One region of the Mesorhizobium sp. M0189 genome, then DNA from elsewhere that is predicted to be linked to it. Evidence: riboswitches for the same ligand, from Rfam matches in the RefSeq annotation. Region 1 holds a riboswitch; the other holds the start of a gene.
The links. Region 1 has a riboswitch for thiamine pyrophosphate ahead of thiC (phosphomethylpyrimidine synthase ThiC). Riboswitches for the same ligand answer to the same signal wherever they lie in the genome.
Positions count from the first base shown of each region.

Region 2: another riboswitch for thiamine pyrophosphate. It lies ahead of NKJ09_RS32560 (phosphomethylpyrimidine synthase ThiC); the one in region 1 lies ahead of thiC (phosphomethylpyrimidine synthase ThiC).

Region 1 covers NZ_JAMYSW010000008.1:217,651-224,723, reverse strand. Annotated here, with positions in the region: gene NKJ09_RS17335 (YybH family protein) at 1-161, opposite strand, end outside; gene NKJ09_RS17330 (Fic family protein) at 1,311-2,852, shown strand; TPP riboswitch at 3,035-3,151, shown strand; gene thiC (phosphomethylpyrimidine synthase ThiC) at 3,256-5,091, shown strand; gene thiO (glycine oxidase ThiO) at 5,088-6,089, shown strand; gene thiS (sulfur carrier protein ThiS) at 6,058-6,255, shown strand; gene NKJ09_RS17310 (thiazole synthase) at 6,259-7,032, shown strand; gene NKJ09_RS17305 (thiamine phosphate synthase) at 7,029-7,073, shown strand, end outside.
Region 2 covers NZ_JAMYSW010000023.1:8,470-15,542, reverse strand. Annotated here, with positions in the region: gene NKJ09_RS28345 (hypothetical protein) at 1-72, opposite strand, end outside; gene NKJ09_RS28340 (hypothetical protein) at 62-220, opposite strand; gene NKJ09_RS28335 (hypothetical protein) at 324-569, opposite strand; gene NKJ09_RS28330 (prenyltransferase/squalene oxidase repeat-containing protein) at 539-1,444, opposite strand; gene NKJ09_RS28325 (hypothetical protein) at 1,617-1,838, shown strand; gene NKJ09_RS28320 (Fic family protein) at 1,911-2,315, opposite strand; gene NKJ09_RS28315 (Fic family protein) at 2,312-3,442, opposite strand; gene NKJ09_RS28310 (hypothetical protein) at 3,798-4,037, opposite strand; gene NKJ09_RS28305 (FAD-dependent oxidoreductase) at 3,977-4,495, opposite strand; partial or broken gene NKJ09_RS32565 (phosphomethylpyrimidine synthase ThiC) at 4,499-4,867, opposite strand; partial or broken gene NKJ09_RS32560 (phosphomethylpyrimidine synthase ThiC) at 4,980-5,171, opposite strand; TPP riboswitch at 5,277-5,392, opposite strand; gene NKJ09_RS28295 (porin) at 5,894-7,051, opposite strand.

The DNA.
Region 1 (7,073 bases):
GTATACATTTGACCTACCGCTGCTGCGTTTCCGCTGTTGAAGGCGTCCATGAATTTTACCAACGCCGCTTCGATGTCCTCACGAGCCGAGTGGGCGGCCGCAGACAATGCAGACGAAAGAAGCAGCACAGCAGCAAATGCAAATGACTGAACCAGTCTCATTTCGTCCTCCCTTGCGTACCCGACATGCCCACCCGATGAATAGCGCCGACCCGAGGGCGCCGCGGCGTTCGATGGCTAGGCGCGGATTATATTAGACTTATCTGATATGACGGCGCAAGCGCAGCTGCGACCCTCTGAACGACCAGCGTAGCAGCTGCCGGAGAGCTTCAAAGCGGCGGCTACCGCCTCACTGCCCTCCTCGTCTCGACGAAAGAGTTCGTTCGAATGATGCTTTTCCGTGGCTTTGCTCGCAAGTTTTCGTCAGCCAGCGCAGGGCCTCCTCTTACGCTCGCTGGTCGTCAAGGCCCAGCGGCCACTAGCTGACAGTCCCCCCGCAGCCAAGCCGCTGGGCCCTCGACGTGGGGAACGAGCATTGGAGACGATGTCGCGCTTTCCGTTACAGCCCGAAGGCGGGTGACAGATGACCGTGTCAGCCTCTCCACCCCGAGCTACGATTTCACGCATTCGATCAGGCACAGCTCTCTCGGGCTAGCGCGCCAAGCATGAGTTAGCTCCCGAATGAGCAGGTGCCACCCAGTTCAACTTCGGCCCTTGCGCGCGCAAAGTATTGGGCGAGATCGATCGGCAGTCCGGTCGGCAAATTGGGGCAGCGATGGCGAGAATGAATGCCAGGAACTTCCCTTCGGTGCCGCTTCGTCGATCTGTTTGCCGAGAAGACGCGCGCGCTGCGTGCCGTCCCCCATACCGCAGAGAACTCACTTCAGGTCACACACACACACACACGACGCCACCGAGATCCTGCATCAGTTTTCTACTCCGACGCCGCCACGTCACCAAGATCAGTCGCGAGCGTGATCGCGGCTATCAAATCGGGATCGCGCGCCGGAGCGCTCTATGAGTGAGCCCCGAACGGCGCGGTTCTCCTCGAGCAATCCGGCTCGACGTAAGGCGGGCCATCCGTGCCGGCCTCGTGACTAAGAGACGGGCGAATGGCGGTTCCTGGACTCACCTTTTGTCATGAAGTCGCTTCCTTGAGCCGGTGGCGGAGTTCTTGCTTGATGACTCCAGCACCGTTTAGAATCGGTTTTCGGAAAATTTGTCTTGTGGCATCAATTTTCATGGAATAGGATCATTTTTCACAGGTGTTGGCCCAGCTGAACCAAAATTCGATGAAAGGATTCGCTTTTCATGCCTGCGGTGCAAGAGCACCAATTTTCAGGTCCTGTTACCGTTTTTCAGGAAATCCGCCTTCCTGAAACGGCGACCCCGGCCGGGTACAGCGCCCTGGTCGGAGCCTACAGGCTCGCCGTGCCCTTGCCCCGTAGGTTGTTCGCCACGGGCGAGCATCATCGCATTACCGAACGGGATGGCTGGCGGATCATGACCCCCCGCCACGCCCCAAATCCTACCCTCGAAGGCCACCTGACCTTTGCGCTCAAGTACGAGGGACTGGACCTTGCCGTCCTCAAGCGGCTGTTCCAAGTGACCGGTCCCGCGCCGATCGAGGCGCTGGTCCGTGAAAGCCCGACCGGCAGTTATGCCCGCCGCATCTGGTTTTTATATGAATGGCTGAGGGGCGCCCGTATCGATCTGCCGGACGCGGCGGCCGGACGATACATTCCGGTTGTCGATCCCGAGCTGCAGTGGCCCGGACCCGACAAGACCGCTTCGCGCTACCGCGTAAGGGACAATCTCCCCGGCACGCGTGAGTTCTGCCCTCTGGTGTTCCGCACCAAGATTCTCGAAAAATTCATCGGCCTTGAACTACCGCGGCGCGCGGAGGCAATCGTAGCGGACGTGCCGCGCGACCTTCTTGCTCGGACCGCCGCCTTTCTTTTGCTCAAAGACTCGCGATCAAGCTATGCGATCGAGGGCGAGCGCCCGCCGCAAGATCGCATCCAGCGCTGGGGCCGCGCCATCGGCGAAGCCGGCCGCTGGCCGATCGATCGCGATGAGCTGCTGCGTCTGCAAAGAATTGTACTTGGCGACGCCCGTTTCGCAAGACTTGGCTTCCGAAAAGAAGGAGGTTTCGTCGGTGAGCATGACCGAGACAACGGCACGCCCTTGCCCGATCACATCAGCGCTCGGCCCGAGGACCTGCCGCGGCTAATCGATGGAATGGCGGCGTTCGATCAGGGCCCCGCGCAAAACCTTGATGCAGTCGTAGCCGCCGCAATCCTCGCCTTCGGCTTTGTCTACATTCACCCGTTCGAGGACGGAAACGGCCGCATTCACCGCTACCTAATCCACCACGTCCTTGCCATGCGCGGCTTCAATCCGCCGGGAGTGGTCTTTCCCGTCTCGGCCGCGATCCTGGACCAGATCAACGAGTACAGGGGCGTGCTCGAGAGCTATTCGCAGCGCCTTCTGCCGTTGGTGGAATGGGAACCGACGCCGCTCAACGTCCGGGTGCTGAATGACACCGGTGATTTCTACCGGTTCTTCGATGCAACCCCGCACGCCGAATTCCTCTATGCCTGCGTTCAGCGGACGATCGAACGGGACCTTCCCGAGGAAACCGCATTTCTGCAGCGCTACGATCAGTTCCGGCAGCAGGTGGACGCCTTTATTGACATGCCCGAGCGGTTGACCGATCTGCTCTTCCGTTTTCTTCACCAGAATGATGGACATCTATCGAACCGCGCGCGCGAAAAGGAATTCGCCACGCTGACCAGTGACGAGGCAGGAAGAATCGAGGCGATCTACGCGCAAACCTTTGGTGCCCATTGAAGGTGTGATCATCAGGATCGATTTTTAGTCCGACGGTTTGTAATTCCCTTGTCCCTGCCTTCATCTCCGAGGCTTGACTTGTCGCCGAGACATGCACGATTTTTTCCGCACGGTCTGACCGGCCGCCGATCAGCCGCGGCCAGAACGCGCTTGACAAACCGGAGCCGTCCCGTCCAACCTCACGCATTCACCAGGGGAGTCCCGGCAAGGGGCTGAGATACTGCTGGCATTCGCGGCGCAGTGACCCGTTGAACCTGATCCAGTTCATACTGGCGTAGGGACGGTGCAAGCGCTTTGCGGGAGTTTACGCCCGAGGTCCTGTTTCGGCAGGTCGACAGAAGCGTCTTTTCATCCTCCCGGCACAGAACTGGGTCTCCAATGCAACGAGCAAAGGAGCCTCAAGATGAATGCCCTCACCCCCGCCGTCTCGACGGGACCGCTGCCCGCCTCACGAAAAATCCACAAGCCCGGTGCCATCCACCCGCAGATCAGGGTGCCGATGCGCGAAATCTCCGTCCATCCGACGGCCGGCGAACCGCCCGTCACCGTCTACGATCCGTCCGGCCCCTATACAGACCCGACTGTCGAAACCAGCATCGAAAATGGCCTTGCACGGCTTCGCCACGAATGGATTACGGCGCGCGGCGATGTCGAGGCCTATGACGGCCGCCATGTCCGGCCGGAGGACAACGGATTCGCGACGGGCGAACGCCTGACGCCGGAATTTCCCATTCGCCATCAACCGCTCAGAGCCAAAGCAGGCAAGGCGGTGACGCAGCTTGCCTATGCGCGCGCCGGCATCATCACACCCGAAATGGAGTTCGCCGCCATCCGCGAGAACCTTGGTCGCGAGATCCTGCACGGCAAGCTTGAGCGCGACGGCGAGGCTTTCGGCGCGACACTGCCCGATTTCGTCACGCCGGATTTCGTGCGTGATGAGGTGGCGCGCGGACGCGCAATCATTCCCGCCAACATCAACCATCCCGAGAGCGAGCCGATGATCATCGGTCGCAATTTCCTGGTCAAGATCAACGCCAACATCGGCAACTCCGCCGTCACATCGTCGATGGCTGAAGAGGTCGAAAAAATGGTGTGGGCGATCCGCTGGGGCGCAGACACGGTGATGGACCTGTCGACCGGCCGCAACATCCACAACATCCGCGACTGGATCGTCCGCAACGCGCCGGTTCCGATCGGCACGGTGCCGCTCTATCAGGCGCTCGAAAAGGTCGGCGGCATCGCCGAGGACCTGACCTGGGAGGTCTACCGCGACATGCTGATCGAACAGGCCGAACAGGGCGTCGACTATTTCACCATCCATGCGGGCGTGCGGCTGCACTACATCCCGCTGACCGTTGACCGGGTCACTGGCATCGTCTCGCGCGGTGGCTCGATCATGGCCAAATGGTGCCTGCATCATCACCGGGAAAGCTTCCTCTACGAACATTTCGCCGAGATCTGCGACATTTGCCGCGCCTATGACGTGTCCTTTTCGCTGGGCGACGGCCTTCGTCCTGGCTCGATCGCCGACGCCAATGACGCAGCACAATTCGCCGAGCTGGAGACGCTCGGCGAGCTGACACAGATCGCCTGGGCGAAGGATTGCCAGGTAATGATCGAAGGCCCCGGCCACGTGCCGATGCACAAGGTCAAGGAGAACATGGACAAGCAGCTCGCCGTCTGCGGCGAGGCGCCGTTCTATACGCTTGGGCCGCTGACGACCGACATCGCGCCGGGCTACGACCACATCACCTCCGGCATCGGCGCGGCGATGATCGGTTGGTTCGGCACCGCCATGCTCTGCTACGTCACGCCCAAGGAGCATCTCGGCCTTCCCGATCGCAACGACGTCAAGATCGGCGTGATCACCTACAAGATAGCCGCCCATGCCGCCGACCTGGCAAAAGGTCATCCGGCGGCGAAAGTCAGGGATGATGCCCTTTCCCGCGCGCGCTTCGAATTCCGCTGGGAGGACCAGTTCAACCTGTCGCTCGATCCCGAAACCGCGCGGTCCTTCCACGATCAGACCTTGCCCAAGGAGGCGCACAAGCTGGCGCATTTCTGCTCGATGTGCGGGCCGAAATTCTGCTCGATGCGAATTTCCCACGACATCCGCACCGAAGCGCAGAAGGAGGGCATGGCGGCGATGGCGGCGAAATACCGCGAGGGCGGCGATCTCTACCTGCCGGCGGACGAGACCGGCGCACCGCTCATACCTCAGCCACGTGAGCCATCATGAAGGTGCTGGTCAAAGGGGCCGGCGTTGCCGGCCTCACCGCCGCCTTCGAGCTCGCCGCACGCGGCGCGGCGGTTTCCGTTGCCGAGACAAGGCCTGGCCTTGGGGGCAATGCGTCGTGGTTCGCCGGCGGCATGTTGGCGCCATGGTGCGAGCGCGAAAGCGCCGAGCAGCCGGTGCTGGATCTCGGGCGCGGTGCCGCCGACTGGTGGGATGCCGCAACCCCCGGCCAGGTGACGCGGGCCGGAACGCTGGTCGTGGCCGCGCCGCGCGATGCGGGCGAGATCGACCGCTTCGCCAGCCGCACCTCGGGCCATCGGCGTGTCGATGAAGACGAAATTGCGCTCCTGGAGCCCGACCTCGCCGGCCGCTTCCGGCGCGGATTGCTCTTCTCCGACGAGGCGCATCTCGACCCGCGTCAGGCGATGGCAGCGCTTCATGACAAGCTCGCAGCCATGGGTGTCGAGTTTCACTTCGGCACCGAGGTCTGGCATGTTTTTGGTTTCGATCATCAGATCGACTGCACGGGAATGGCAGCCATCGATGACCGGCTACGTGGCGTTCGCGGCGAAATGCTGATCCTGCGCACGCCCGACATCTCGCTGTCGCGCCCGGTCCGGCTGCTTCATCCGCGCTTTCCGCTCTATGTGGTGCCGCGCACCGGCCAGTGTTTCATGGTCGGTGCGACCATGATCGAGAGCGGGTCCGCCGAGCCGGCCACGGTGCGTTCGATGATGGAGCTTCTGGGTGCCGCCTATGCCCTCCATCCGGCATTCGGCGAGGCCGGGATCGTTGAAACCGGTGTCGGCGTCCGTCCTGCTTTTCCCGACAATCTGCCGCGTGTCGAGGCACATGGAAGCACCGTCGCAGTCAACGGGCTTTATCGCCATGGCTTTCTTCTCGCCCCTGCCATGGCGCGCCAGGCGGCCGACCTGGTCTTCCATCAAGACGGAACGAAGGAGCTTGCTCATGAAACTGACGGTCAACGGCAAAGTGCATGAGGTTGCAGCCACCACGCTGGCCGAGCTGCTTGCGGCGCTCGACTATGAAGGCGATTGGCTGGCAACGGCCGTCAACAGCGAACTCGTGCACAAAGCCAACCGGGCGGAATTCCGGTTGAGCGACGGCGACCGGATCGAAATCCTCTCACCGATGCAGGGAGGCTAGGCCATGTTCGATCTTCTCGGAACGTCGCTTGCCTCCCGCCTGCTTCTCGGCACCGCTCAATATCCATCGCCGGCCATCCTTGCCGAGGCCGTCAAGGCGTCGGGCGCTTCGGCGGTAACCGTCTCGTTACGCCGTGAGATGGCAGGCGGCAGGGCCGGCGAACAATTCTGGTCGTTGATCCGCTCGCTCGGCGTCAGAATCCTGCCCAACACTGCCGGCTGCCACTCCGTCAAGGAAGCGGTCACGACCGCGAAGATGGCGCGCGAAGTTTTCGGCACCAACTGGATCAAGCTCGAAGTGATCGGCAACCACGACACGCTGCAGCCGGACGTGTTCGGGCTGGTCGAGGCCGCCCGCATCCTGTGCGAGGACGGTTTTGATGTATTCCCCTATACCACCGACGATCTTGTCGTCGCCGAGCGACTGCTGGAGGCGGGCTGCCAGGTTCTGATGCCGTGGTGTGCACCGATCGGTTCCGCCCTCGGGCCGATCAACATTCCGGCGCTGCGCTCGATGCGCGCACATTTCCCAGGCGTTCCGCTGATCGTGGATGCGGGGCTCGGACGGCCGTCGCACGCGGCAACCGTCATGGAGCTCGGCTTTGACGCCGTACTCCTGAACACCGCAGTCGCCAAGGCGGCCGATCCGGTCGGCATGGCGCGTGCGTTCGGCAAGGCGGTCGAGGCCGGTCGTGAAGCTTTCAACTCGGGAATGCTCGAACCGCAGGACGTCGCCGTGCCGTCGACGCCGACAATTGGCAGGGCAGTTTTTTCATGAAGCTCGACCCCTTCTACCTGATCGTCGACAGCGCCGCCTGG
Region 2 (7,073 bases), on a different contig from region 1:
ATCGGTGTTGGCGCCCGTCCTTCCTTTGTGATGTCCTGCGCATTCGGATTGTACGATTTGATCAGGGCGCACTTGTTGCGGAACGGGTCTTTTGAAAAAGCTCGAAGTACTTGCAGGCTTCGTAGATGCTGGAGGCCACGAGGATTGCGTTGCCGCGTTCGCTTGACAGGCGGGGCTTCACGCTGAAATCGAAGACGATGTCGCTGACGACACGATCCATGCGGGATCGCGAGCTGAGCACGTTTTACATCGTGCCCCATTTCTTTTTTAGCTCATCCCTTTGCCAGTCATTCAGGGCCTTGGTTTTGGCATCGAACCACTGATCAATTTTGTCCTCTGAACCCAGGCGCTGTCCGGGGGCCGAGCGTCTCAGTGCCGTTTTCGCGGAAGGCTGACAGCGCCAAATCTTCCCGCCGCTCAAACAGCCCATAAAGGAACATTTCCACAGCATGCACGGTCGCTATGGCAGCAAGCCGCCGATTATCGGCGCCGCCTTCCAGCTGCAGCTCTTCTGCCTTGCGGAAGAAGTCGCGCGCCATCAGGAGAAAGCCATCGACCTGCCGCAGCATCTCGTTTTGGCGCGCGAGATATTCAAGCACCAAGGCCGCGACAAAATCCTCTGCCCACGGCTCTGCCTGCCAGCCTCCCAGCACGGTCTGACCGGAGACCAGCCAGGCATCTCCAGCCGCCAGCACGTGGGCACGTCATCGACAAAATCAGACCGGCGAATAGCCTCCATCGCGAGTGTCGTGGCGATGACCTCGGGATCCTCTTCGCCCGCGTCGCGCGGAAGCGCGCCTGTGTCAGGAATAACTTGTGTGATCAGCCATGACACGGCTTTCCGAATTGCGTCGTGGTAGCGGTCATCGCCAAGCCGCTGAAGGGCGACTGTCGCAAGGGCCGTGGCGCGCAGGCCGGGCCGGGGAACCCCTTCTCTAGTTTCATTCCAGCAGCCCCCACCCTCCTGGCGGCGCACGAGGCGATCAGTCAGGACCGCAATTTCCCGGCGCAGATCGCCGATAAGTTTCGGGCTTCGCGAACAGCGCCAGAGTGGGTAGCCGATATCTTCAACCGGGGCGGCCGCTTCTCCCTCGCCAGTGCCGAGCGCGATCATATGCGTTGCGCATTCGGCCAGCGCGCCGTCAAGGCGCCCCGCTTCCGTCGCGCTGCCGTAAAGGTCCAGGAACCACGCCAGCGAATAAGACCAGTCGGCAGGCAAGTCCTGCCCATTGTGATCCCTTGCGACGACGGCCACGACGGCGTTGCGGCCTTGGGGCGTGCGGGGCTCTATCCCAAGGATCGGGTATAATTCGGGTGTCGGCTGCTGAAGGATACGCGCCGGCACGAGCGACAGTGCTTTCTCCAGCGAGGGAGGAAAATCCTCCAGTTCTTCGGCCAGTTCGGCAGCTTCTCTCCTTCGTCCCTCGCGGCGCGCTTCTAACATATTCTGCCGCAACCACGGCAACGGTGCGCTGCGCCCGTTCAGCGGTGCCGGTGGCAATCAGCTCGGCCGGAATGTCACCATCCTTGATCGCCCAGTGCGTACGGTGCTGTTCGAACTGTTGAATGCGCAGCCGGTCCGCAATTCTCAACACCGCTGACCGGTCGAGAAAGGCATGTTCCGGATCGGGCTCGAAGGTGAAGGCCAGTTCGTGTCCGCGCCGAACGATATTGCGTATGCGGCCGTGCCGGACCACGCGCGCGAGCGGGCCTCCCTCCCCAACTTCGTACATCAACAGCGCCGGGATTTCCTCCAGCCGGCGCAATGTTTCAGGGCGCGCGAGGCCGATAGCCTCGGCCTCGGCGCCGCTCTATTCCTTGAAACGGTCAATGGTTGACGTGAACGGCGGCGTTTCCCACCACTCGCCGTGGCCCGAGACAAGCAAGTTAAACATGGCACACCACCGACCTCACGCCGCCTTCTCCATAGACCACTTCACCCGTTCGGCGAGAAAGGCGGCGAACGTTTTCACATTCATATTGACGCTCGCCTCCTCCAGCCCTGCGAGGTAGGCCTTCCGGTCATCGACTCTGACGACTGTCCAGGGGTAACCGCCTGAAGCCAGCATCGCGTTCATGAGGAACCGCGCCATTCGTCCGTTGCCGTCCGGATAGGGGTGCACATAGCCCACAAGCCAATGCCCCAGCACGGCACGCACGGAGGCCTCCTTCTCCGCCTCCAGCAGGTCGAACAGCTCATGCATACCATCGGCCACCGCTTCGGTACGCGGCGGCACGTGCTGCGAGCCGCGCAGGTACACAAGGTGGTTGCGATATCCCGCCAGCGCGCTGGCTTTGAGGATGCCGGCGGTCACTGACGGCGCGAACAGCTCCCGGTACCACTCCCGGTGAGTGTCCCGGTCAACGCGCCGGCTGGCTTGCCGTTGATGATCGCGGCAACAGAGTCTTTGACCTTCTGGAATGCGAGGTAGTAGCCACGCGCGGCAAGCGCATCCCGGTTCTTGCGGTCCTCTTCATCAATCTCCGGATTCCAGCTCCCCTCGCGCACCCGGTCGATGAGTTCCGGGGTGACGCTGTACCCTTCTATCGACAGCGAATGGTAGGCGTCGCTTTCGTAGATATCCTCGACGAACTTCATATAGGCGTCTTTGTCGGACGGCAGTCCGGGTGCCTTCGGGAATATCTCGATGATGGCTTCGCGCTGCGATTGCCAGATCGCGCGCAGGCGGGCGACCAACGGCGGTACGCCCGCCGCAATGGTTGTCACTCCAATTTGTCCCGCGAACGGATCGGATTCGCGCACGTCATAGCCGGCGGCTTTGAAGGCGGCCACGATTTCATCGGCAAAGGAGTCGCGTCCTACGCGACGGAAGGCCCCCGCAAGCCGTCCCGCCACGGCGGAATGGCCGCCATCAAGCAGCAGGACCAGAACGGTTGATACGTCGCGCACCGACGCCATAGCGATCTGCATCTCGATAGGCGCGCGCTGGAAGAACGCTTGCGGCACCCGGGTAAGGGCGGCCTCGACAGTGAACACGCGCTGGCCGTTTTTCTCTGTCAGTTCGGCCGGCATCTCCTTGACCTTGAGGTCATAGAGCGAAGTGCCGAACAGCAGGTCGATTTTGTTATTCGTGCCTTTGGGGGTGTTCACCACCACCTGAGGCGGAATAGTGGGCGCTTCCGCGTGCAGAAGCAGCGAGTGCTCCGGTGACACGAACCAGTCCTTGCCGAACCGGTCATTGCAGTAAAGGGAGCAGAACTCCCAGAAGCTCGCGTACCAGGGGGTGGTGTCTTGCTGCTGTGCCTGCGGGCTGGTCGACATGAGCCAGCCTTTCATAACATCGCGCAGGAACCCGTTCTGCAGCAGCCGCTCCCGGTGGACGCGGGTCAGCTCATCTGATTTGAATATGCGCCGCCCACCCTTCTGCAGCTCTTTGAGGACGGCCAATGATACAGCGAGTTTTTCATGGGGCTTGGCCATGGCCGTACCTTTGCAACTTTTTAGAGCTGTGCGATTACAAGTATATATTGCTGATAGGAGACAAGTCAATGATGCTGTGGAGTTGCAAGTTTTTTAAGTCGTGCAATAACAAGCTTTTTATGCGATAATCGGCAAGTGAAATCACAGTTTTGATCGTTTCCATAGCTCGTCTGCGCGAAGGATCGTCACCCGGATGGGCCGAGACCAGCTCCCCAGCAGGCTACGCAGGGGCTCGGGGCGAGCCTACAGCCTGGCCCTCCGAAGCGCTTCGAAGGAGGACGCGCCTCTTTGAAAAACTCGCCCGTTGTGCATCGTGGGTACCTGTAAACGCGAATTCTCAAAGAAAAGACGCTCCTTACCTCTCCCTCCCGCCACGATCATCACGGCCGCGCCCGCGCTCACTACGCCGCGACGCCCGCGAGATCGGCTTCTCGGCAATCGCCCCGAGCGAGACATCACGCGTATGGAGGATCAGCATTTCACCGCGCATGCCGCGTAAATCGTCGTCGGCCCGCGCGATGCCCGTGCAGTCGATCACCTGATCAAAGCCGGAAAAGCCAACCTCGCCCGTCTCGAAAAGGAAAACGACGCCCATCGCACGCAGTTGCCGGCGAGGGCTTCGAGAGCCCGACGGGGATCGAGATGAGCTTCGCTACAAAAAAACAGGCTCTGATGAAAGCGGCCGGCAAGATCGGGCTCGAGGGCGGCAACAACCTTTTCGTCGACGCACTCATAGTTGCGCGAACGAGCTGCAAAACGGGCAAGCTCGAAGGCATCGCGCTGATGGGCGACGACGAGAGTGCCGGCCCTCGTCACCAGCGCGGGCAGCGCCCTTTCCCACCAGTCGGCTGCAACGTTGCCGAAAGTGACGACCGCCTCCTCGGCGCCTTCGCGTTCGCACCAAGCGGCGAGCATGCCGCCGGCGAGCCAGGAGGCATTGCCGCCGATCTGGCTGCGAATTTCAGCAACCGTGACGGATGCACCCGGCGCGGCCAATTCATGGGCAACGGTGAGGCCTGCCACACCCGCGCCTTTGACAAGAATGCGGCGCATGGCTCAGCGCGCCCTCTGATCTTCCTGCGCTGAGGCCTGTTTTTCCACCTCGGGCGTTTCGACCGGCATATAGAGATCGCCGCCCTCGCGGTATTTCGCCGCCATCGCCGCCATGCCCTCCTTCTGCGCTTCGGCGCGAATGTCGTGAGAGATGCGCATCGAGCAGAATTTCGGCCCGCATATCGAGCAGAAATGTGCCAGCTTGTGCGCTTCCTTGGGCAAGGTCTGGTCGTGGAAGGACCGCGCGGTTTCCGGATCGAGCGACAGGTTGAACTAGGCCTCCCAGCGGAACTCGAATCCGGCCCGCGACAGCGCGTCGCCGCGGATGTTCGCCGCCGCGTGACCCTTGGCCAGGTCGGCGGCATGGGCGCTCGCCAGTCACAAATCCGTTGTCTTCCGGCCGGACATGGCGGCCGTCACAGGCTTCGACATCGCCACGCGCGGTAATCCATTCGTGGCGAAGCCGGGCAAGGCCTTTTTCGATCCTGGTTTTGATGGCCGGATCGGTGTAGGGGCCGGACGGATCGTAGACGGTGACTGGCGGTTCGCCGGCCGTTGGATGGACTGCAATTTCGCGCATCGGCACCCTGATCTGAGGGTGAATGCTGCCATGCTTGTGGATCTTGCGTGAGGCGGGCAGCGGTCCCGTCGGGACGGCGGGGGTGGGGGCATTCATCATGAGGCTCCTTTGCTCGTGCATTGGAGACCCAGTTCTGTGCCGGAAGAATGAAAAGACGCTTTGGTCGACCTGCTCGAAACAGGACCTCGGGCGTGAACTCCCGCAAAGCGCTTGCACCGTCCCTACGCCAGTATGAACTGGATCAGGTTCAACGGGTCACTGCGCCGCGAAAGCCAGCAGTATCTCAGCCCCTTGCCGGGACTCCCCTGGGTGAATGCTTCAGGTTGAACGGGCGAGCGGTATCTTGCCAAGCGCATTCGGGCCGCGGCGGTGATCGTCGGGCGATCGTCTCGGCCAGGCGCAAGATCGGATGGAGCATCGCCTGAGAATCGTCTGTTCCTCGATCAGCCTCGCTTATGCTCTGGAGCTTGTTCTCTCGCGCCCGAATTTCCGCGGGGATGGCTGAACGGAGGCGATCCATTTGCGATTTTCAAGTGCGTCGGGCCGCACCCCAGTTCGGAAAACCTGGCCGGGTAGTGCTGGATGGCAGGGTCCGTCAAGCGGGCGGAAGGAATGAGGAAATGAAAGAGTTGCAGATCAAAACGCATAATCGAGCGATGAATATCGCCTGCGCGATCATCCGGACCAGATCTGATATGAAACATCGTCCGGCCCCGAGATCGAGGCTCCAATCTCGTATAGCTTCCATACGACGTTCTCTTGGAGTGTTGCGGGATTGGTCCGCTCAACCGGATCTCGAGCTCAACCCTTTCATCCCGTTAGAATGAGCGTTCGAAACGCAGGATTCCGGCGACACCGCTCTTCTTGTTGGCGTTGGTCCAGTTCACGTTGGAAGCGTCCACCTTGCCGACGGCGAAGTTGCCGTAGCGGCTATAGTCGAGTTCCGCCGTAACTGTGAAATCTGGAAGAAACGCATAGGCGACGTTTGCAGCGACACCATGGTTCTTGAGCTGATCACCGGAGAGCTGAAGGTTGAACGAAGTTGTCTCGTTGAGCTTGTAAGTGGCGCCAGCCCAGAAAGCCCAGTTCCCACCCCAACTCTTATAGAAGCCGCGACCATGAGCGTCGATGGCGTTCGTGGAGTCGTCGTTGAGCTTGCCGTTGGAACCGTAGCCGAGCATTCCGAACAGCAACAGTTCGTTGGTGACATTGATGTCGACACGGACCTTGGCGGCCACCGATTCGTAGTTGCTATCATAAGCGGCAACGCCGGTGATCGCGCCCCAGCCATGTGTGTATTTCAAGCCGCCGACTACGTGCGGAGAGTAGCTGTCGATTGTGCCGACCACGCCCGAGCCTTCTTCGAGCGAAACCACGGCCGAAAAGCCGGCCCCCGCGTCGAAGTAGTACTGAACCACATTGGTATCGAAAGCGCCGTACGGAACCGGCGTCTGGTTGAGTACGTCAACCGCGCCGCCAATAAACATGTCGAAGGCCGACCAGTCCTTACCAAGTCGGAGGCCACCAAGCTGAATCCAGGCGAAAGTCAAGGTGCTGTCTCCGTTGAAGGCATAGGACCGAGAACTGTCCGAAACCGAAGTGTGGCGGTTACCGAAGTTCATGCGGGTTTCGGTGTAGGTCTTCAACGTGCCGAGTTCGGTCTCCTGGCCGGTCCAAGTTTTCAATGTGAAGCGCGTGTTGTTTTGCCATGTGTCCTGATGCTCACCAGTCCTCACATCGGAGGTTCTTGCGTGGTCAAACAATCCGACATGGCGCAAGCCGATGTCGTAACGGACATAGCCGCCGATGCGCAGGCAGGTCTCAGTGCCTGAAATGTAGACGTAGCCCGAGCCGTAAACGTCGCAGATTTTAACGTACTCAGTCGGGTCAGGCTCGGCAACGGCGGTCACGGCGCGAGCGTCGGAAACGGCAATCAGTGCCGCAGTTGAGCCGAGGAGGAGGCTCCTAATGTTCATTGTTGATCTCCGTTCAAACAGT